DNA from 4 places in the Mesorhizobium sp. B2-1-8 genome. Region 2 is predicted to be linked to each of the others. Evidence: riboswitches for the same ligand, from Rfam matches in the RefSeq annotation. Region 2 holds a riboswitch; each other region holds the start of a gene.
What was found. A riboswitch is a leader RNA that binds a small molecule or an ion and turns the genes downstream of it on or off. The one in region 2 is predicted to bind cobalamin.
Positions count from the first base shown of each region.

Region 1: it holds a riboswitch for cobalamin, as region 2 does, so the genes downstream of both, FJ970_RS15940 (DUF1636 family protein) here and FJ970_RS16735 (CbtB domain-containing protein) in region 2, are expected to answer to the same signal.
Region 3: it holds a riboswitch for cobalamin, as region 2 does, so the genes downstream of both, FJ970_RS01795 (aromatic ring-hydroxylating oxygenase subunit alpha) here and FJ970_RS16735 (CbtB domain-containing protein) in region 2, are expected to answer to the same signal.
Region 4: it holds a riboswitch for cobalamin, as region 2 does, so the genes downstream of both, FJ970_RS23210 (DUF1636 family protein) here and FJ970_RS16735 (CbtB domain-containing protein) in region 2, are expected to answer to the same signal.

Region 1 covers NZ_CP083952.1:3,247,105-3,252,655, reverse strand. Annotated here, with positions in the region: gene FJ970_RS15945 (winged helix-turn-helix domain-containing protein) at 1-786, shown strand, start outside; cobalamin riboswitch at 816-1,023, shown strand; gene FJ970_RS15940 (DUF1636 family protein) at 1,061-1,489, shown strand; gene cobW (cobalamin biosynthesis protein CobW) at 1,491-2,528, shown strand; gene FJ970_RS15930 (cobaltochelatase subunit CobN) at 2,547-5,551, shown strand, end outside.
Region 2 covers NZ_CP083952.1:3,421,312-3,426,862, reverse strand. Annotated here, with positions in the region: gene cobD (threonine-phosphate decarboxylase CobD) at 1-669, opposite strand, end outside; gene cbiB (adenosylcobinamide-phosphate synthase CbiB) at 668-1,642, shown strand; gene cobO (cob(I)yrinic acid a,c-diamide adenosyltransferase) at 1,639-2,253, opposite strand; gene cobU (bifunctional adenosylcobinamide kinase/adenosylcobinamide-phosphate guanylyltransferase) at 2,255-2,770, opposite strand; gene FJ970_RS16740 (CbtA family protein) at 2,763-3,569, opposite strand; gene FJ970_RS16735 (CbtB domain-containing protein) at 3,585-3,764, opposite strand; cobalamin riboswitch at 3,800-3,999, opposite strand; gene FJ970_RS16730 (aromatic ring-hydroxylating oxygenase subunit alpha) at 4,143-5,312, shown strand; gene FJ970_RS16725 (MFS transporter) at 5,316-5,551, opposite strand, start outside.
Region 3 covers NZ_CP083952.1:389,143-394,693, reverse strand. Annotated here, with positions in the region: gene FJ970_RS01805 (hypothetical protein) at 1-328, opposite strand, end outside; gene FJ970_RS01800 (hybrid-cluster NAD(P)-dependent oxidoreductase) at 858-1,958, opposite strand; gene FJ970_RS01795 (aromatic ring-hydroxylating oxygenase subunit alpha) at 1,979-3,226, opposite strand; cobalamin riboswitch at 3,341-3,543, opposite strand; gene FJ970_RS01790 (DUF680 domain-containing protein) at 4,037-4,234, shown strand; gene FJ970_RS01785 (DUF680 domain-containing protein) at 4,306-4,509, shown strand; gene FJ970_RS01780 (DUF680 domain-containing protein) at 4,576-4,815, shown strand; gene FJ970_RS01775 (ABC transporter ATP-binding protein) at 4,895-5,551, opposite strand, start outside.
Region 4 covers NZ_CP083952.1:4,721,028-4,726,578, reverse strand. Annotated here, with positions in the region: gene FJ970_RS23225 (alanine racemase) at 1-927, shown strand, start outside; gene FJ970_RS23220 (helix-turn-helix domain-containing GNAT family N-acetyltransferase) at 1,113-2,048, shown strand; partial or broken gene FJ970_RS23215 (AraC family transcriptional regulator) at 2,056-2,888, opposite strand; cobalamin riboswitch at 3,084-3,290, shown strand; gene FJ970_RS23210 (DUF1636 family protein) at 3,380-3,793, shown strand; gene FJ970_RS23205 (ABC transporter ATP-binding protein) at 3,790-4,578, shown strand; gene FJ970_RS23200 (ABC transporter substrate-binding protein) at 4,624-5,551, shown strand, end outside.

The sequences.
Region 1 (5,551 bases), 170 kb from region 2:
GAACGCGGGCCGATCGCCGCTTCCGCGCTGGAAGGCCAGAAAGGCTCCGGCGGCTGGTGGGGCTGGAGCCACGCCAAGCACGCCTTCGAATGGCTGTTCTGGGCCGGGCGCATCACCACGGCGCACCGGCGCGGCTTCGAGCGCTTCTACGACTTGCCGGAGCGCGTGCTGCCGCAGGCGATCCTCGACCTGCCAGTACCAGCCGCCGAGGATGCGCATCGCGAATTGCTGCGCATCTCCGCCCGCGCCCATGGCGTGGCGACATCAGGCGACCTGCGCGATTATTTTCGACTCTCCCCCGCCGACATGAAAGGCCGCCTGGAGGAACTGGTCGAGACCGGCGAGTTGCTACCGGTGCGGGTCGAGGGCTGGGACAAGCCGGCATACCTTCATAGGGACGCGCGCTTGCCACGCAAGATCGACGCCCGCGCCCTGCTGGCGCCGTTCGATCCGGTCGTCTTCGAGCGCTCGCGCAGCGAGCGGCTGTTCGATTTCCGCTACCGCATCGAGATCTACACTCCCGCCGACAAGCGCCAATATGGCTACTACGTCCTGCCCTTCCTGCTCGGCGACAGGATCGTGGCGCGCGTCGACCTCAAAGCTGACCGGCCGGCAAGTGTCCTGCGTGTCCATGCCGCTTACGCCGAGCCCGGCGCACCGCCCGAAACCACCGCTCAGCTCTCCGAGGAATTGAAGCAGATGCAGGGCTGGCTTGGCCTCGAACGCATCGAAGTGACGCCCGCCGGCGATCTAGGCCCGGCGCTGTCCGACATCGCGGTGTCGTAAGCTCGCGTTGACACCGCTGCCCGCAAGAGCCTAAATCCAATCCAGACGGTCTCCTCTCGGCAAAGGGAGGGGCCAAGAGGGAATGCGGTGCGGGATTGAAAATCCCAAATCCGCGGCTGTCCCCGCAACTGTGAGCGAAGAGCCAAGGCCGAAAGCCACTGGGATTGTCCCGGGAAGGCGGCTACCCAAGGCGATGACCCGCGAGCCAGGAGACCTGCCGTCTGGAATGCAAGAATCCGATCGCCCGGCGGGTTTTCCGGGCAAGGAGCCTGATTTGGATCGCGACAGCAGTTTTTCGGCTGAAACAACGGACATTTCGTCCGGCGGGGATGATTCCCTGGCCGGCATCACTGTCATCGTCTGCGCCTCCTGTCGCGACGAGACCGGCTCCGATGCTCATCCCCGGGCCGGCGAACTTTTGGCTGAAGATACGCGCCAAGCCGCCTCGGGCGACAACATCCGCATCCGCACCGTCGAATGCCTCGGCAATTGCAAGCGCCGGCTGAGCGCCGCAATCCTGCGCGACGGATGCTGGAGCTATGTGTTTGGCGATCTGACCCCGACCAGCGGTGCCGATCTCGTCACCGGCGCGAAACTCTTCGCCACCTCCAGCGACGGCCTCATTCCCTGGCGGGGCAGGCCCGATAGCCTCAAACGCGGCCTCGTTGCCCGCATCCCTCCCCTCGACATGCTGAAAGACTGATATGACCGCATCCGTTTCCCGCGTTCCCTGCACCGTCGTCACCGGCTTCCTCGGCGCCGGCAAGACGACCCTTGTCCGCCATCTCCTGGAAAACGCCGGCGGCAAACGGATTGCCATCATCGTCAACGAGTTCGGCGACATCGGCATCGACGGCGAAATCCTCAAGGGCTGCGGCATCGACACCTGCCCCGAGGAAAACATCGTCGAACTGGCCAATGGCTGCATCTGCTGCACCGTCGCCGACGATTTCGTGCCGGCGCTCGACCAGATCCTGTCCCTGACGCCGAAGGTCGACCATATCCTGATCGAAACCTCGGGCCTCGCTCTGCCCAAGCCGCTGGTCCAGGCTTTCCAGTGGCCGTCGGTGAAGAGCCGCGTGACCGTCGATGGCGTCATCGCCGTGGTCGACGGTCCCGCACTTGCCGAAGGCCGGGTTGCCAACGACATGGAAGCCCTGCGGGCGCAGCGCGCCGGGGATGAAAGCCTCGACCATGATGATCCGGTCGAGGAAGTGTTCGAGGACCAGATCGCCTGCGCCGATCTGATCATCCTGTCGAAGAGCGACCTGATGGACGCCGACGGCTCGGCCCGCGCTAACAGCATCATCGGCAAACACGCCGCCCGCGCCGTGAAGATCGTGCCGACGTCTCATGGCAAGGTCGATCCCTCGGTGCTGCTCGGCCTCGGGCTCGCCGTCGAGGACGATATCGAGAACCGCAAATCCCATCACGACGGCGCATTCGACCACGAGCATGACGACTTCGACACGTTCATCGTCGACATTCCCTCGATCGCCAATCCCGACGAGCTGGCAAAGCGCGTCGCCGCGGCCGCCGAACAGGAGAACGTGTTGCGGGTGAAAGGCTTCGTCGAGGTCGGCGGCAAGCCGATGCGGCTCCTGCTGCAGGCCGTCGGCCCGCGCGTCAATCACTACTATGACCGCGCCTGGACCGCCGGGGACGACCGTCGTTCGCGCCTGGTCGTCATCGGCCTCAAGGGGCTGAACCGGCCGGCGATCGAACGCATACTCGCCGGCTGATTTTCGGGCACGGGCGCGATGCACATCCTCACCACGACCTCCGCCTCGCTCGACGATCTCGCCGAGCCTGTCGATCTCAGGCAGACGCCGGCGGATATCGTGGCTCTATCCTTCACCGACAGCGACCTCGCCGGGCTGGCGGCGGCATGGAAGGCCGACGCCGATCGCCTGCCCTCGATGCGGCTGGCGGCACTGCGCGACCTGCGCCATCCCATGTCGGTCGACCTCTGGGTCGACAGCGTCGCCCGCCACGCCAAGGTCGTCCTGGTGCGTATCCTCGGCGGTTACGACTGGTGGCGCTATGGCTGCGACCAACTGGCGGCAATTGCCCGCGAACGCGGCATAAGACTGGCGCTGCTTCCCGGTGAAAGCCATGACGAGGATCTCAGGCTGATCGAAGCCTCGACGCTGCCCCGCGCCGAACTCGACGGCCTGCTCGGCTATTTCCGCGAGGGCGGCCCGGCCAATATGAACGCGCTGGTGCACAGGCTGGCGGGCTTGGCCGGACAGGATACATCAGTCGCCAGTCCGGTCAGCGTGCCGAAGGCCGGCTACTATCAGTCTGGATTGGGGGTCGTGGAGAAGCCGGACCTTTCAAATGTCGGCGCTCCCATTGTCCCTATTCTCTTCTATCGATCGATGCTGCTCGCGGCCGATGTCGCCCCGATCGATGCGCTGGCCGAGGCGTTGCGCTCCCAGGGACTGGCACCGGTCCCGATCTTCGTTTCCAGTCTCAAGGATCCGGTTTCCCTGGCGTTCGCCGAAAGTGCCATCGCATCGCTGAGACCGGCCGCCATCATCGCCGCGACCGCTTTCGCGTCCGGCGCCGAGCCCGGCGTGGAAACCCTGTTCGACCGCGCCGGCGTGCCTGTCTTCCAGGTCATCGTCGCCACCACACGCCGCGACGTCTGGGAAAACAACCAGCGCGGGCTGGCACCCGCCGACCTTGCCATGCATGTCGTGCTGCCCGAACTCGATGGCCGCATCCTTGCCGGCGCCATTTCCTTCAAGGGCGAGAGTGATGTCGACCCGGCGCTGGGCCACCGTGCGTTGGCCAACCAGCCGCAAGCGGATCGTGTGGAGCAAGTGGCTAAGCGCGTAGCGGCCTTCATCCGTTTGCAAGAGACCCCGCGCGCCGAACGCAAGCTGGCGATCCTCATTCCCGATTATCCCAGCGCCCCCGGCCGCACCGGCTATGCGGTCGGGCTGGATGTGCCGTCCAGCGTGATCGCCATGCTGCACGACTTGAGGGAACAGGGCTACGCCGTTGAGGGGATTCCACAAACACCGCGTGAATTGCTGGATTTGCTGAAACGCGGTGACAATGGGCTGAGGCTGGACGACTATCACTCCTTTTCGACGGAGTTACCGACAGCGGCAATGGCTGCGGTAGAGGCTGCCTGGGGCAGAGCGGAAGATGGGACAGACTTTCGCGAGGCGCCCCCCTCTGTCCTGCCGGACATCTCCCCCACATGGGGGGAGATTTTGCCCGCACCTCCGCTTTCGCCAATTTCCAAGGCTACAGAACGGGCGCCAGCGGTGAAGCTGCCAATCTCCCCCCTCGTGGGGGAGATGTCCGGCAGGACAGAGGGGGGCGCTCAAGCGCCAGCCGCCGCAAGCTTCCCCTTCCGCGCCGCGCATTTCGGCAACATCACCGTGGCCCTCGCTCCCGACCGCGGCCGTTCCGCCGACCGCCGCGCCGACTACCACGATCCGACGCTGCCTCCGCGCCACGCTTTGATCGCCTTCGGCCTATGGCTGCGCAGATCGCTCGGCGTCCATGCCTTGATCCATGTCGGCGCCCACGGCACGCTGGAATGGCTGCCCGGCAAGACGGTGGCGCTCTCGCAAGCCTGTTTTCCCGAGATCGTGACCGGCTGCCTGCCCGTCATCTATCCCTTCATCGTCTCCAACCCCGGCGAAGCGGCGCAGGCCAAACGACGCATTGCCGCGGTCACGCTTGGTCATCTGCCGCCGCCGCTGACAGGCGCCGGACTGGACGAGGGCCAGCACAAGCTCGAGCGGCTGGTCGACGAATATGCCCAGGCCGACGGCCTCGACCGCCGCCGCCGCGACCGTCTCGCCAGGTTGATTGTCGAAACCGCGCAAAAGACCGGTCTCGCCTCCGAAGCCGGCGTCGCCGCGACCGACGCGCCCGATGAAGCGCTGCGCCGCATCGACGCCTGGCTCTGCGACCTCAAGGATTTCGCCATCAAGGATGGGCTGCATGTCTACGGCCGCGTCCCAGGCGACGAGCCGGACCCCATGCGCCGGCAAAGCGCGGAAGCCGAGAAGGCCGGGCTGCTCGCCGCGCTCGATGGCCGCCACGTCAAGGCTGGCCCGGCCGGCGCGCCCGCGCGCGGCCGCTCCGACGTGCTGCCGACAGGCCGTAACCTGTTCACCTCGGACCCGCGCACCATGCCGACGCCGACCGCCTATGATCTCGGCAAGGTGGCTGCCGAGGAAGTGGTGCGCGGCTACATGCAATCGCATGGCGACTGGCCCCGCTCCTTGGTCATCGATCTCTGGGGCTCGGCCTCGCTGCGTACCGGCGGCGAGGAGATTGCGCAAGGCCTGGCGCTGATGGGCTGCCGGCCGCAATGGGATGCTGCCACCGGCCGCATCACCGGCATCGAGGTGCTGCCGCCGGCTACGCTCGGCCGCCCGCGCGTCGACGTCACCTGGCGCATATCAGGCCTGTTCCGCGACATGTTCCCGACCCAGATCGCACTGATCGACGCCGCAGCCAAAGCCGTTGCCGCGCGCGACGAGGACGATTCGGAAAATCCGCTCGCCGCCAGGACCCGCGCCGACGGCAAGGTCAGCCCGCGCATCTTCGGCACCTCGCCCGGCACTTACGGCGCCGGCGTCGAGGAGATTTTGTCCAGCGGCGACTGGGCGGCGCGCGAAGAGATCGGCCGCGCCTATCTCGACGCCACTTCGCATGCCTACGGCGGTGCCGGCGGCGAAGGCGTCTCGGCACCCGGAGCGTTTGAAGGCCGCATCGCCGAGGCCGATCTTCT
Region 2 (5,551 bases):
CAGCCGTTCAGCCGTCGGCGCATCGGCAAGCGCGAACCCAAGCCGTAGACCGGCCAGACCAAAGAACTTGCCGAAGGAACGCAGTACGATGATGCCACCTTGGCCGACGTAGGCGGCGAGACTGTGCTCGCGTGGGCCGACATCCATGAACGCCTCGTCGACGACCAGAAGCCCGCCCTTGGCGCGAAGTCCGGCAGCCAGCGCCAGCAGCCGGTCACGCTCGATGATGCGCCCATCCGGATTGTTCGGATTGACGATGATGGCGAGGTCGGCTTCGGCCAGCGCCGCGAAGTCACGGACCTCGACCACCTCGTGCCCGGCAATCGCGGCCGCCCGGGCGTGTTCGGCATAGGTCGGCCCCAGCACCAATGCCTTGCCGGGCTTCACCAGCGAAGTCACCCGCGGCAGCAGGATCTGCGTACCGGGCGCCGCCACGACGTTTCCTGCGGAAGGCGCGCCATATGTCTTGGCCGCGATCTCAATCAGTTCGCGCCCACGCGCGGCCTCCGGCAATCGCCACAGGGAGGTGGCGGGCAGGTCGAAAAGCGGGTAGGAGTGCGGATTGATACCGGTCGAGAGGTCGACGAAAGGCAGCACGGCACTGGGGAAAAGCGCCCTTGCCCGGCCAAGACTTCCACCATGGTCCACCGCTCCTTCAAGAAGCCTCATGTCAGTCCTGATCGCTTTCCTGTCATTGGTTGTCGAATTCGCCCTCGGTTATCCCGACTGGCTGTTTCGCGCCATCGGCCATCCGGTGACGTGGTTCGGCAGGCTCATATCCTTTCTCGACTTAAGCCTCAACCGCGCCACTGATCCCGACGCGCTGCGTCGTCAACGCGGTGTCCAGGCGCTTTTGGTCATTGTGCTGATGCCGGCGCTAACAGGTCTTTGCGTGCAGCTTGTTCTACTCTGGTTCGTCCCCTTGGGGTGGATCATTGCCGTCCTTCTGGCGACATCGCTTCTGTCGCAGAAGAGCCTCTATGAACATGTCGAAGCCGTCGCTGACGCGCTCGACAGTGGAGGCCTCGACATGGGCCGCGCCGCTGTCTCTCGGATCGTCGGCCGTGACCCCGAGACGCTGGACCGCGCCGGCGTCTGCCGCGCGGCGATCGAGAGCCTGGCGGAGAATTTTTCCGACGGCATCGTCGCCCCCGCCTTCTGGACCGGTGTCGGCGGGGTGGCCGGCGGCGCCGCCTACAAGGCGGCCAACACCGCCGATTCGATGATCGGTCACCGTACTCCGCGCCATGAGGCCTTCGGCTGGGCGGCGGCGCGCTTCGACGATTGGATCAACCTGCCGGCGTCGCGGCTGACGGCGCTGCTGATCGTGCTTGCGGCTTTCCTGGTTAAGGGCACCGACCCCAGCAACGCCTGGCAGGCGGTACGGCGCGACGCGAAAAAACACCGGTCGCCCAATGCCGGCTGGCCGGAAGCAGCGATGGCCGGCGCGCTTGGCCTGGCGCTCGCCGGGCCACGCAGCTATGGCGGCGTTGTGGTCGACGACGTCTTCATGGGCGAAGGCGGCCGCCGCGATGTCGACAGCGGCGATATAAGGCGGGCACTGAAACTCTATCGTGTCGCTGATTTCCTGCTGATTGGCTTGTTCGGCCTGGTCGCTGTGATCGCTGTTCTGGTGTTTTAAAACTCTATCCCCTGCTGCGCCTTCACGCCCGCCGAGAAATGGTGCTTGGTCACACCCATCTCGGTGACCAGATCCGCCGCCTCGACCAGCGCCGGCTTGGCGTTGCGGCCGGTGACGACGACGTGCAGGCCCTCGCGACGGGCCTTCAGCGCCGCAACCACCTTGTCGAGATCGAGATATTCGTAGCGTAGCGCGATGTTCAATTCGTCGAGCACGACAAGGCTGATCGAGGGATCTTCGATCAATTCCAGAGCCTTGGCCCAGGCGGCCTCGGCGGCCGCGATGTCGCGCTTCAAATCCTGCGTCTCCCAGGTGAAACCCTCGCCCATGGCGTGCCAGACGACCCGGTCGCCAAAGGCGGCGAAAGCGTCCTTCTCGCCTGTGTGCCATCTGCCCTTGATGAACTGCACGACACCGACGCGCTTGCCGTAGCCGAGCATTCTAAGCGCCAGTCCGAAGGCGGCCGTGGTCTTGCCCTTGCCGGGGCCGGTGTTGACGATCAGCAAGCCCTTCTCGATAGTCTTGCCGGCAACCTCGGCGTCCTGCACCGCCTTGCGCTTGGCCATCTTGGCGCGATGGCGTTCTTCATCCTTGTCGTCGATGTCAGTCATTTCACTTCACCTTGAGCGGTAGCCCCGCCACCATCAGGAGCACCGTGTCGGCGACCGCGGCGACCCGCTGGTTGAGCCGGCCGGCGTCGTCGCGAAAACGCCGCGCCAGCGCATTGTCGGGCACGATGCCTTGCCCGACCTCGTTCGATACCACGAACCACGGCCCGCGCGGCCGCGACAGCACGTCCGCCAGCCGTCGGCACGCCGCGTCAACGTCGTGATCGGCCAACATGTGATTGGTCAGCCACAGCGTCAGGCAGTCGACAAGCACCGGCTGATCATCCGGCAAGGCTTCCAGCGCTTCGGCAAGGTCGAGTGGCGCATCGATGGTCGACCACCCTTCGCCGCGCCGCGAGCGGTGCAACGCGATGCGCTCGCGCATCTCGTCGTCACAGGCTTGCGCCGTGGCGATATAGGCCCATGGCGAGGGCAATGCCGCCACCAGGGTTTCGGCGTGCGCGCTCTTGCCGGAGCGCGCGCCACCGATGATGAAGGTCAGCTTGCCGCGATCAGGCAAAGCTGTCGCGCAGGCTGGTCGCCGTGCCGGTGAAGCGTCTGCGCACCACGCCGACGACGGCGCCGAGCACCAGCCAGAACACCAGATTGGTCACCGTCACCGCCACCACGAACTGATGGTGCAGGCCTTCCGGGATCGGTGTTTCGAAACTGTCGGGCTGCGGCGCGCCGACGACATGCGGGGCGACGATCAGCAAGACGGCGAGGATGGTCAACGGCAGCGATCTGCGAAACACGATCAGACCAAGGCCGATGGCGGTCGCCGCCGCCGTTGCCGTCCACCAGATCTGACGCGGAAGAAGATCGGCCGCCGGCATTGCCGGCAGTTCCGGCTGCAGGCCGAGGCCAGGCGCCAGCGTGAACACGGCAAAGCCGGCCAGCCCCCAGAACACGCCCTGGCGCCAATTGCCGATGCCGCCGGCAAACTCGGAAACCGCGACCAGGACCAGCGCGAAACCGATGCCGGTGACGATATTGGCAACCACGCTGAAGGCGAAACGCTCGAAACCGTCGGCCGGCGCCCAGGCTTCGTCTTCCTCCGCCGGCGTCTTGGCTTCGACGGCTGCTGGCGCGGCAGAACTCATCGCATTCCCAGCGGGCGCGACCGTGCTTACGGCGCTGGTATCGGTTGCGGCGGGTGCCGCGCCATGGTCGTGGTGATGGCGGCCGCCGGCCTTTTCGTAGACCTCCGCCTTGAGGATCAGCGGCACTGTCGCATAGGCCTGGATGCAGGCGAGAACGACACCGGCCACGAGCCCCGCGATCGCCGCGACGAACACGACGTTGCGAAACAGATTCATGATGTCAGATCCTCGTCAGTGGCAGGGAAACGCCATCGAGTGGCGATAGTCGTGGGCGGCATTGTGGACCGCATCGATATGCGAGAAACCGACAAAGCCGACGACGAAGATGCCGAGCAGCGCCGCGAGCGCGAGCTGCATGAAGCGCGACTGCGAGGAGACGGAGGCGCCGAGGGAGACGGAAGCGGTAGTCATGTCTTGTCCTTTCGCCCTCCACCCGAGGGCATCGAAGTCAGTTTCCTGTCGCCGGCAGGTCTCCTGGCTCGCGGATAAGCGCCCTTCCCCACCTTCCCGAAGGAAAACCTTCAGTGGCATATGGAGAGGACTACCGCACACAGTTGCGGGGGCAGCCACGGCATTGGACAGGAATTCCTGTCCGCACCGCATTCCCTCTTGGCTCCAAAAAGGAACCGACGACGCTGATGACTATAGGGAAATTCGCCGCGCGCGGCAAACCAAATTCCGACAGCAGCCAGCGCAGGAGCGTCGTATCGGCAAAGCCGCTCCCATCCCGTCCTGATTGACAAACTCCATGGCCGGGTGTCGGCTGGCAACCCTCACAGGAAGCCAGCCATGCAGCCCGATGCCAGCGAGCGCGAGCCCTATAACGGCCTGACCCGAACCGAGCCGTCGCTGCCCTCATCGGCCTATTGGGATCAGGAGAACTATCAGCGTGATCTCGACGCCATCTGGTACAGAAATTGGCTGCTCGTCTGCCGCGAGGCCGACCTTGCCCGGCCTTTGGCATTCCGCACCTTCCGCGTCGGTACGCAGGAAATTCTTGTGTTGCGCGACGAGACCGGCGCGTTGCGTGCCTTCCACAACACGTGCCGGCATCGCGGCTCGCAGCTTTGCCAGGAAAGCGAAGGACGGCTGAAGGCGCGGCTGATCACCTGCCCGTATCATGCCTGGTCCTATTCGCTGCGCGGCGACCTTGTGCGCGTGCCATCGAAGTCGCTGCCTGACGGCTTCGACAAGGCCGATTATCCGCTTTACCGCGTTGCCCTCTCGGTGTGGCGGGGCTTCGTCTTCGTCAATCTTGCTGAAGATGCCGCCGGCTCGGCGCAGTCACCCTTCGACCCGGCCTCCGGCGACCTCGGCAACTGGCCGCTGGACACGCTGGTGTCGGGCCATGTGCTGCGCAAGGTCATGAACTGCAACTGGAAGATTTTCTGGGAAAACTTCAACGAATGCCTGCACTGCCCGGGCGTTCACAAGGACCTGTCGCGGCTTGTGCCGATCTATGGCCGCGGTCTGATGAGCCGGCACGACGATCCCGAATGGGCGCGCCATGCCGCCAATGATGCGCCGGAGTTTTCCGGCGGCCTGCGCGCCGGGGCTGAAACATGGTCGCGTGACGGGCGGACGCACGGGCCGGTCTTCCCGGGCTTGACGCAGGCGGAACGAACCGCTGGCCAGACCTACGTCACCAGCCTGCCCTCGATGTTCATCGTCGGCCATGTCGACTATGTCAGGACCGTGCGGCTGGTGCCGCTCGGCCCGGAGCAGACCGAATTGACCGCCGAATGGCTGTTCGCGCCCGAGGCGCTCGCCGAGACCGACATCGACAACATCGTCGCCTTCGGCACACAGGTGCTGGAGGAGGATGCCGCGATCTGCGAGGTCAACCAGAAAGGCCTGCGCTCGATGCGTCATACAGCCGGCGTGCTGATGCCCGAGGAGTACGACTTGCATCGTTTCCACAATTGGGTGCGCGAGCGCCATACGGCGCTTTCGCCCTGATTTTTACAGGGACTTCGGCAGGTAGCGCCACGTCATGAAGCCGCAAAACGCCGCCAGCAGGCCGAGCGTGACGAACACCGATCCCAGTCCGAAGAAGGCCAGCACCACCGAATAGACCAGCGGCGGCGTCAGTTCGGAAAAGTCGAGATAGGTGCGGTAGACCGCCGCCATCTGCGCGCGCTCATAGGAGCGCACCGAGCGCATGAAGGCGGTCGAACCCAGCGCATCGAGCGCGATGG
Region 3 (5,551 bases), 3.0 Mb from region 2:
GCGCAATTGAAACGAAAAAAACCATATAAATAAAGAATTCAATCGCCGATTCCGGCGAAATGCCGAGCCTTTGAGACAGCCATACCGGCCCAATATAGAGGGCGACGGAAAAAGGTGGATTGGTTTCTAGAATATCGACATAGAGCTTCTGGCCATCAAGAACCTTTTCGCAGATAAGAATGAGCCAGCTAACATCGGTATTGTCGCCGGCTGCCCATGGCATAAAAAGCGAGAACACCACCACGGTCGCAACAAGCCAGACCGCTGACAAGCTTCCGATCGAAGACGCAAAGCCAGTCGCGGTATTGATGTTTCTTACATTTGCCACGCTCGGGACCGCTCCAACAAACATCACTTTTACGCAGAACGACGAAATCCTGGGAGCACAGCTACGCCTGCCTCTGTAATTGAGGAACCCGAGCCGATGTGGTCGAAAGCAGAAGCCGATCGTGCGGTCGCGCCCAGCGTATCAAGCAGCATCGAGATAGGTGCCACCGGTGCCGGGTCACTCGCCCCACGGCAGTGCTCACATCGATCACCCGCTGCCCCCGAAATCGCTGGAACTGACCCTGAAAGCTAGCGGGGATTACCTAAAGGGCTGTTAATCGCGCATCGTGGCGCCTTCCCGCTATCAGCCAATGAGCAAGAATTCCGCCGAGACAAGCTGGAAAGGCAATGCGCCATAGGCGGCGACCGTCGCCTGATCGTCCCATTGGCGGAACTGCCGCGACGGCCGAAATATTTGCCATTGGCAAGGTTGAGCACCACGGCCTCGCCATCGAAGGATTCGAAAACGATATCCCGGCAAGGCAAGCTGTGCCGGCAAGGTGCCGACCATTTCTGCGATCAGTTCGGTATCAAGCCTCGATTTCCAGCGCCGACAATGGCTTGGAACAACAGGCCAGGATGAAGCCATCGTCGACCTCATGATCGAGGATGCCGCCATTGTGGCTCATCTCGACGCTGCCGGAGACTTTCTTCACCTTGCAGGTTCCGCACAGGCCGAATTCGCAGGCCGCCGGTATCCGCACGCCCGAGGCACGCGCCGTCTGCAGCACGGTCTGGCCGGCGACGCATTCGGCGTCGACATCCGAAAGCGCGAATCGGATCGGCGTCGCGGCTTCGACGGGGATAGCCACACCGTCCTGCGCCGGCGCCGCGAACGGCGCCGGGATTTCCTCCACGGTCGGTGCGGCAAAGCTCTCCTGATGGTACTTTGTCATGTCGAAGCCGGCGGCTTCCAGCATGCCGCGCACGGCGCGCATGAAGGGATCTGGGCCGCAGCAGAAGATTTCGCGTTCGCGGAAATCGGGTGCCAGGAGCGGCAGCCGGATGGCGTCGATGCGGCCCATATGGCCGTACCAGCCCTCGCGGCTCGACCGCTCCTCGATCATGAAGCCGAGCGACAGGCCCGGCATATGGCCACCGAGCAGCTCGAGCTCCTTGCGAAAGATGATCTCTTCCGGGCGCCGCGCGCAGTTGACGAAGCCGACATCGGTCCATGGCGCGCAGTCGTTCAGCCAGCGCAGCATCGACATCATCGGCGTCACGCCGGAACCGGCCGAGACGAACAGATACTTCGCCGCCGGATGGCTGTGCAGTGAAAAGTCGCCGCCTGGTCCATAGGCCTTGACGTGCGAGCCCGGCGCCAGGTGATCGAACATCCAGCGTGTGCCGACGCTGCCCGCTTGCGCCTTCACCGTCACCGCGATCGAGAACGGCCGCGACGGCGAGGACGACAGCGTGTAGGTGCGCATCAGCGGGCCGTCCGGCGTCGGCAGTTCCAGCGTCACGAACTGGCCTGGCTTGTAGCGGAACCAGGTCTGGTTGTCGGACCGGAAGGTGAAGGTCTTCACGTCCGGCGCCTCGTCGCTGACGCCGGTCACTTCCAGCACCTGCAGCCTGTCGTTCCAGGGCGCCATCTGGTCGAGATGACGATAAAGGCCAAGGTCGGTCATCGCATTCATCCCTCAGCCTCTCATGCGACGCTGCGCAGCGCAGGCCGGCCACCTTCGGCAAGGCGCGGTCCGATGAAGCGGGCATACCAGTCGACGAACTGGATCACACCGCCCTCATGCAGCTCGGAATAGGGGCCGGGCTCGTAAGCGGGCGATAGGATACCGAAGGCGTTCTCTTCGACGATGCGGCGATCCTGGTCGTTGGTTTCGGTCCAGACATGGGTGAGTTCGGCGAGATCGTAGTCGACGCCCTCGACCGCATCCTTGTGTACCAGCCATTTGGTCGTCACCGCCGTCTCCGTGGCGCTGACCGGCAGCACGCGGAAGGTGACGGCATGGTCGATGAGGATATGATTCCAGGTTGTCGGGTAGTGATAGTGCATCAGCGTGCCGATCCGGTCGGCCGAAACGCTGTCGGACAGGTTCTTCTTCACCGCCCGCTTGCCGGTCATCGTGTAGCTCTGGGCATCGCGCAGCAGCGGCGCGCGGGTGGCGCGGTATTGCCCGGCCGGGTCGATGCGGAATTTGCTGGGTAGGCCAGCAGCCTCGCATTTCGCCCAGTGCGCCAGCATCTCCGGATCGCTGTCGGCCCCTTGCACGCCGGTCACGGTCGGTGCTTCCGGGAAGGTCTTGCACAGCTCCGGATGATTGCCCGCACAATGATAGCATTCGCGGTTGTTTTCCCAGACCAGCTTCCAGTTGCCCTTCTCGATGATCGTGCTCTCGAAGGCGATCTTGGCCTCGCTGAGCCGGTGCGGCTTCAGATAGGGCTCGATCATCGCCCGCATCGGCGCGAAGTCGGCGGGCTCCTTGGCCAGGCAGATGAAGACATAGCCGGCGACGCTTTCGCAGGCGACCGGCTTCAGCCCGAACTGGCTCTTGTCGAACCCATCGGCCATCTGGCGGGCGAACAGCAGCCGGCCGTCGAGCTCGTAGGTCCACTGGTGATAGGGACAGACCAGTTTGGCGGCCATGCCCTTGTCGGTGTTGCAGACGCGGCTGCCGCGATGGCGGCAGGAATTATGGAAGGCGTTGATCTTGCCCTGCTGATCGCGCACCAGCACGACCGGATAATCGCCGATCTGCACGGTGATGAAGCTGCCCGGCTTGGGCAACTCGCAATCATGGCCGATGAACAGCCAGTCGCGATACCAGATCAGCTCCATGTCCAGCTTGAAGTAGTCCGGGTCGGTGTAAAAGGGCTGTTCCAGCGAAAAGCCTTGTTTGCGGCTGTTCAAGAGCCTCAGCATGTCGTTGCGCGCGTCCATGTCCTGTCCTCAGTTTCAAGGACTGAACTGGTGGTGATTGAGGAAGGACTGGACGCAGATCGGCAAAAAGCCGGACAAACACCATCCGCCTCTTGACCGCCCACCGCGATCAGTCGAGTTCTGGCCATCTCGGGCTGGTTTCCGGGCTCTGGAGTTGTCCTTGCGGACCATCGCGACACCTTCCCAGGCCTTCGCCCAGTGGTCTCCCGTTGCGACTTGAACTCCACCACCGTTGCGGGGGCAGCGCCGGAATCTGACCGGCTTCCCAATTCTCCGCTCCGTCGTCACGCAGCGGCACCTGAGATGCCTGATCTAATCACGGCAGGCTTTGCGACATCGGCACGAAAGCGACATCGCATCCATGCGGCGCGACACGCACGCTGGATCGCCGTGACAGGGTCGTAGCCGTTGGAATCGACCTCCGTCGCCAGACGCGCCGGCACCGTTTTCGACCCCTTTGCCGCGGGCGAGAAGGTTAACGGTTTCAAAAAGTGACTATTAGCAGAGTCTAAAATCGAACCGAACGGTTCGTTTCTGTTGACGGTGCGTGCAAGAGGGTGTGAACGCCGAGCCTCCGACACAGTTGATGATCGAGGCGTTGGATTTAGATAACCAATTGATATCACGAAGAAAAAGAGCGGATGTGGAAAGCCCTGGTACAATTTCAAGTGGTGGAGTCATGGTCCACGCTGAACAACTTCGTGATTGGAAACGGCCGCGGGGCTCTCCCACATCGGAGCTGTCCGAACGACGCGATTTTAATCCCAAGACACGCCGCTAGACGGACGGGAAAATACTGGAGTACCCAAAATGAAAAAGATTGTTCTCACTGCCGCCGCCCTTCTGGCGATTTCCGGCAGCGCCTTCGCTGGTAGCGACAATTACGGTGCCAATCAGCCCGCATCAGCCGTGGACAGCTCGTACACCGCTTCCACCTCCACCAAGACGTCGGAGCCGGTTGCTCAGGCGCCTGCTCAGGGCAGCGATCGCAACCTCTTCGGTCGCTAACGGCCTATCCGCACGGATGGCGGGCTTGCCCGCCGGTCCGGTGGAATTCAACAAATTCAGGAGTGTCTAAAATGAACAAGATCCTTATTGCCGCCGCCGCCGTTCTGGCTATTTCCGGCAGCGCTTTTGCCAGCGACAACTATGGCTCCAACGGTGCCAACCAGCCTGCTGCCGCGGTGGACAACTCGTACACCGCTTCGGTCGACAAGTCGGCTCCTGCCAACCAGGAGCCCGTCCAGCACGGCGCCGATCGCAACCTGTTCGGCAACAACTAACATCTCGTCAAGCAGGGACGGCGCGCTCAGCCCGTCCCTTGAATTCGAAAATATCGGAGTAAAAAAATGAAAAAGATTGTTCTTACCGCCGCCGCTCTTCTGATTGCCGCTGGCGGCGCCTATGCCGGCAACGACAACGTTGGCGGCACCGACATCAACAAGCAGGCGACCGTCAACGTCGATACGTCGCATACGGGTTCGATCCGCAACAGCGACTCGCCCGTCTACAAGCTGCTCAATTCGTCCGGCGACGTGCAGAAGCCGGCGCATCAGGGTGCTGATCGCAATCTCTTCGGCAACAACTAACCAGCCGTGGTGATATACAAAAGAGAGCGGCGGGTTTGCCCGCCGCTCTCTTTTTGCGTCGTCGAGACAGGTTGTGGTCTCAGGCGGCTTTTGCTTCCGCTTCGTGCAGCGCGAACGACCGTCCATCCGCATCGAAGATATGAAGGTCGCCGGCATTGGCGGTCAGCCGCAACGTCGAGCCGCGCTTGACCTCGACATTGCCCGGCAACTTGGTCACCAGCGGCAGGTCGGCCCGGCCGATGTCGATATAGACCAGCTGGACCTCGCCGAGCTGCTCGAGATAATCGACCGTCCCCTCGAACAGATAGTCGCTACCACTGGCGATCGCGAGATCTTCCGGCCGCACGCCGAAGCTGACCGCCGCTCCCTTTGCCGAGGCAGGCGTCGCGATCGGTACCGTCGCCTTGCGTCCGCCGACATGGCTGATGATGGTTGGGTTGCCCGTCTTGTCGACCGTCGCCGGCAGGATGTTCATGGCCGGCGAGCCGATGAACTGGGCGACGAAGAGGTTGCCGGGGTTCTTGTAGAGCTCCATCGGCGTGCCGACCTGCTCGATGTGGCCGTCCTTGAGCACGACGATGCGGTCGGCCAGCGTCATCGCCTCGACCTGGTCGTGCGTGACGTAGATCATGGTCGTGTTGGGCATGGATTCCTTGAGCTTGGCGATCTCGATGCGCGTGGCGACGCGCAGTGCCGCGTCAAGGTTCGACAGCGGCTCGTCGAACAGGAACACTTT
Region 4 (5,551 bases), 1.3 Mb from region 2:
TTCCATCCGCCGATCAGCGAGGCGGTGCTGAGCGCGTTTCCGGACGCGGATCTCCTCTACGGCAAACCGATGCCGGTCGGCTCGGCAAGGGCCGCGCTTTCCAGAGGCGATGCAGCCTGGTCGCGGGTATGCTGGCTGATCGACACACAGGAGAGGCTGGCTGACTATGGCGCGCTCGCTGACGCACTCGGCGTCGAGCTGCGCATCGCTTTCGAAATCGATGTCGGACTGCATCGCGGCGGCCTCGCCGAACCGGAGGCCTTGTCGCGGGTGCTGAAGGCGCTGCCTGCCCACAGCGGGCTGCGCTGCGAAGGCGTCATGGCCTATGAGGCGCATGCGCCGCACATACCCGGCCTGTTCGGCGGGCCGGCCAAGGCGTTGGCGCAAGCCTCGGAACGGGCCGCCGCTTTCGTGGCGCGCCTCGGCATGAACCAACGCCATATCTTGAATATCGGTGGCAGCAAGACCGCGCTGCTTCATCATGGCGGCACCGCTAACGAAGTGTCGATGGGCTCGGCCTTCGTGCTGCCCGGCGATTTCGACACGCCAGGACTCGGTGGCTTCCAGCCGGCGGCCTTCATCGCGACGCCGATCCTGAAAGTGGTCGAGCCGATGCTGCCCGGCCCGCCGGTGGTCTCGCGTCTGCTGCAGGCGCTCGGCAGGTTTCCGCGCAAGGGCTGCTATCTCTATGGCGGCAAATGGATGGCCGAACCGGTGTTTCCCGAAGGCATGACGACGAACGGCCTGCTTGGCCTGTCCTCGAACCAGCAATTCATGGGCCTGCCCGCCGGGGCCGCCGTCAGGCCCGGCGACCACGCGTTCCTGCGGCCGACGCAGAGCGAAGCCGTGCTGCAGCAGCTCGGACCGATAGCGGTGCTTTCCGGTGGCAGGGTCGTCGACCGCTGGCCGGTGCTGCCGATGGGATAATGGCTGTCGTCTCGGCGTTCGCCATTGGCGCCTGCACCTGCGATGTCGTCGTTCTAGGGTTTGCGCGCGTCGCTTCGCTCCCTGCTCCGCCCTAGAATGACGAAGTTATGAGGCGCCTCGTCGCAACGGATTTATTGACTAAGTCAACTAAATGATTGATCCTGTCCAGGACAGGAGGAATCCCCATGACGATCCACGACCACCCCGGCAAGGAACGCATCGACGCGGTGCGCGCCTTCAACCGCTTCTACACTCGCCAGATCGGTGTGCTCGACGAAGGCTGGCTGAAAAGCACCTTCTCGCTTACCGAGGCGCGGGTGCTCTACGAGCTTGCCCATCGCGACGGGCTCGTCGCCAGCGACCTGGTGCGCGATCTCGGCCTTGACCCCGGCTATGTCAGCCGTTTGCTCAAAAAATTCGAGGAGCGCGGTCTGGTCGAGCGCGAAGCCACCGAGGCGGACGCGCGCCGCGCCTCGATCGCGCTGACGCCGGCGGGCAGGGAAGCCTTCGCGCCGCTCAACCAGGACTCGCACGACCAGGTGCGCGCGCTGCTCGATCGCCTGGCGCCCGTCGACCAGGATCGGCTGGTCAAGGCCATGCGCATCGTTCAGGGCCTGCTCGGCGACAGACCCGAACCCAAGGTGCCTTACATCCTGCGGCCGCTGCAGGTTGGCGACATCGGCTGGGTCACGCGCCGCCAGGGCATGCTCTACGCCCAGGAATATGGTTGGGATGAAACCTACGAGGCGCTGGTCGCCGAAATCCTCGCGGCGTTCGTAAAATCGTACGATCCGAAATGGGAGCGCGGCTGGATCGCCGAACGGGAAGGCGACGTCGTCGGCTCGGTCTTCGTGGTGCGCAAGTCGGATCAGGTGGCCAAGCTGCGGCTGCTCTATGTCGAACCTTCGGCGCGCGGCCTCGGCATCGGCAAGCGCCTGGTCGAGGAATGCATCGGCTTTGCCCGCGCCAGGGGATACAAGACGCTGACCTTATGGACCAACGACATTCTGACCGCGGCCAGGCACATCTATCAGGCGGCCAGTTTCAAGCTGATCGAGGAAGAGCCTCACCATTCCTTCGGCAAGGATCTGGTCGGACAGAATTGGGATCTGGAACTGTAGCGGCGCGTCATGCCTTGACCGGTACCCAGATTTCCAGCCCGCCATTACCGGTGCGGCCATCGAATTCGGGCCCGTGGCGCTCGAATTCCGGCGCGTCGGCGATTTCATGGCCGGAGCCGGGCAGCCAGCTGTTCCAGATCGTGTTGATCGTGCGCCGGATGGTCGAGATGTGCTCACGATGCGTGAAGACGGCGTATTTCTGCGCCGGCACACGCACGCGGTAAAAATCCTTGGGCAGGTCGGAGAAATCCGTCACCTCGACGCCGACGACATAGTCGAAATTGCCGGCGTCGTCGCCGTTGAGGCAGACGCCGTAGAAGACGCCAGGCGCCTCGCCGGGAATGTTGCCGATATAGGGGGCGAAGCGCTGCCACTGCATTGGGATGCCGGCGCTGGACTCGCAACTGTAGCGTTCGCCAAGCCCGGCGATGAGCAAGGGGCGGCTGGTCTCGAAGCGCGGCGGCTCGAGCGTGTGAGAAGTGAACTGTCCATCAGGATAGGCTCCACGAGGTCGAGGTTTCGGGTCGAGCCTTGCGCGCGCACCAGTTCAGGCGTGGTGCCGAACTCATCGCGAAAAGCCCGCGTGAACGCCTCGTGCGAGCCGTAGCCGACATCGAGCGCGACTTGGAGAATGTCACGTGCGCCGCCGGCCAGCTTGCGCGCCGCTTCGCTCAAGCGGCGCGCCCGCATATAGCCCACGACCGACCGTCCCGTGGCCGCGCCGAAGGCGCGCGTCACATGAAAGCGCGAGACGCCGCTGCTTGCCGCGACATCGTCGAGCGTAATGGCCTCCGGCAGGTGGCTCTCGACAAACCATAGCGCCTTCTCGGTCGGGTTCATGTGTTCCTCGCATGTGGCGTTCTCACTCTGGCGCCTCGTTGCCCGGCCAGTTTGATCGAAATTGCGCCTGGCGCAAAATCGAAAGCGGCAACGGCTGTCGGGCGGTGGACGCAAAGTCGACGACAGGCTTGCTCTCTTGTTTGTTCTGTTATAACAAAACGAAGCAACCGCCTTGCCTCGCCTTCGCGCGCGGCCTAGGCTGCGACTCGTGATGGTCCCCGAGCCGAAAGGCGAGGGGTGAAAAGGGAACGCGGTGAGACCCCATGGGGTCGAGGCCGCGGCTGCCCCCGCAACTGTAAGCGGCGAGCAAGATCCGGAACGCCACTGGCCGGCAAGGCTGGGAAGGCAGGATTGCGCGGAGACCCGTGAGCCAGGAGACCTGCCATCGCTGAGTTGACCGGACGGGGTGTGCCGGGAGGAAACGTGGATATCGGTCTTGTCGGCCGGTCGGCCAACATCCTTCCGTCGCCAGTTTTGAAAGTGACGGGAAGTTGGACGGCGCAATCGATCGTATTCACCCCGGCTCCATGCACCAGATCATCGTGTGCACCCTTTGCCGCGACGTGCCGACCGGTGTCAGGTCGGGCGAAGGTTTGTGCGCCGAGTTGTGCTCCCGCCTCGCGGCCCAGCCTGACGTGGCGCATGGTTTCACGGTCGAGGGCGTGGCTTGCATGGCGGGTTGCGCGCGTCCCCTGGCAGTGGCTTTCCAGGCGCCAGGCAAGGCAGCCTATCTCTTCGGGTCGATCGACGCGCAGGCGGACGCTGCCGATCTCGTGCGGTTTGCCAGGCTCTACGCTTCGCTTCCCGATGGCTGGTGCAATTCCGGACAACGTCCGCCGCGCCTGGCCGGCAAGACGCTGGCCCGCATCCCGGGAGCCGGCAAGCTGACGGATGGCACTCGATGACAACGCCGCTTCTCGATGCGCGCGACCTGGGCGCGATGGCGAATGGCCGGCATCTGGTCCATGCCGTCAGCCTGTCGGTGACATCGGGCGACCGCCTCGCCATCATTGGCCCCAACGGCGCCGGCAAGACCACGCTGCTGCGCATGTTGTCCGGCATGCTCAGGCCGAGCTCCGGGGAGGTGAAGCTCGGCGGGCGGCGCCTGGACAGGATTTCCCCCTCCGAGCGAGCCCTGCATATCGCCGTCGTGGGCCAGACAGACCAGCCGGACCCACGGCTGGCGGTGATCGACTATGTCGAACTTGGCCGCGTCCCGCATGCCGGCCTGAGGCGCCGCGGCGAGGAACGCGACATTGTCGTGGACGCGCTGCGCCGGGCCGGCCTGTTGCCGCTGCTCGGCCGGACCATCGGCTCGCTGTCTGGTGGCGAACGCCAGCGCGCCCAGCTTGCGCGCGCCATCGCGCAGGAGCCCAAAATCCTGTTCCTCGACGAGCCGACCAACCACCTCGATCCGCGCGCCCGCGCGCAACTGCTCGAACTGGTGGCCGGCTTCGGCATGACCGTGATCGCGGTGCTGCACGATCTGACCCTGGTGGCACCCTTCGCCACCCGGGTCGCGGTGATGAACGAGGCCCGGCTGCAGGCGCTGGCGCCGCCGCACGAGGCGCTGACGCAGCAGCTGATCCGCGAGATTTTCGGCGTCGACGTGTTTCGCCTGCGCCATCCCACCGAGGACCGCGAACTGACGGTGTTCGACCTTCCGAACCGCGCCGCACCGCCGTCCTGATCAAATCCATCCTTATCCGACACGTTCAACCAAGGAGCAAAGTCCGTGAAACGCCTCGCCTTGTCCCTCGTCGTCTCGCTGCTGGCCTCGACGGCCTTTGCCTTCCCCGTCACCGTCGACAGCTGCGGCAAGCCGCTGACCTTCGACGCGCCGCCGAAGCGCGCCGTCATCCATGATCTCAACATGGCCGAGATGGCCTTCGCGCTGAAGCTGCAGCCATCTATCGTCGGCCTGACCGGTATCACCGGATGGTACAAGGTCGCCCCCGAATTCAAGGCTGAGCAGGGCTCCATTCCCGAACTGGCGCCGAAATATCCGACGCTGGAGAATCTCATCGCCGTCGAGCCCGACTTCTTCTTCGCCGGCTGGTACTACGGCATGAAGCCCGGCGGCGAGGTGACCCCCGACACGCTCGCACCGCACGGCATCAAGACGCTGGTGCTGACCGAAAGCTGCGTCCATCTCGACAAGAGCCGCCCGGCCGCCTCCATGGACCTGCTCTATGGCGACGTCGAAAAGCTGGGCAAGGTCTTCGGCAAGGAGGCGGAAGCGGAAAAGCTTGTCGCCGGCTGGAAGGCGCAACTCGCCGATATCATCGCCAAGGTCGGCAGCGCCAAGGGAACACGCGTGTTCCTGTACGATTCCGGCGAGGACAAGCCGTTTACCGCGGGAAAGTTCGCCATCCCCAGCGCCATGATATCGGCAGCCGGCGGCGACAACATCATGGCCGACATGGATACTAGCTGGGGCAACACGGATTGGGAAACGGTGGCGGCGCGCAATCCGCAATTCCTCATCCTGCTCGATTATCAGGACGGCGGCGGTTACAGGAAACTGCTCGATTTCCTGAAGGCGCACCCGGCGATGAAGGAGACGGACGCGGTCAGGAACGAGCGCTTCGTGGCGCTTCGCTATGCCGAACTGACGCCAGGACCGGCGAACATCGAAGCCATCGGCAAGATCGCCAGGGCGA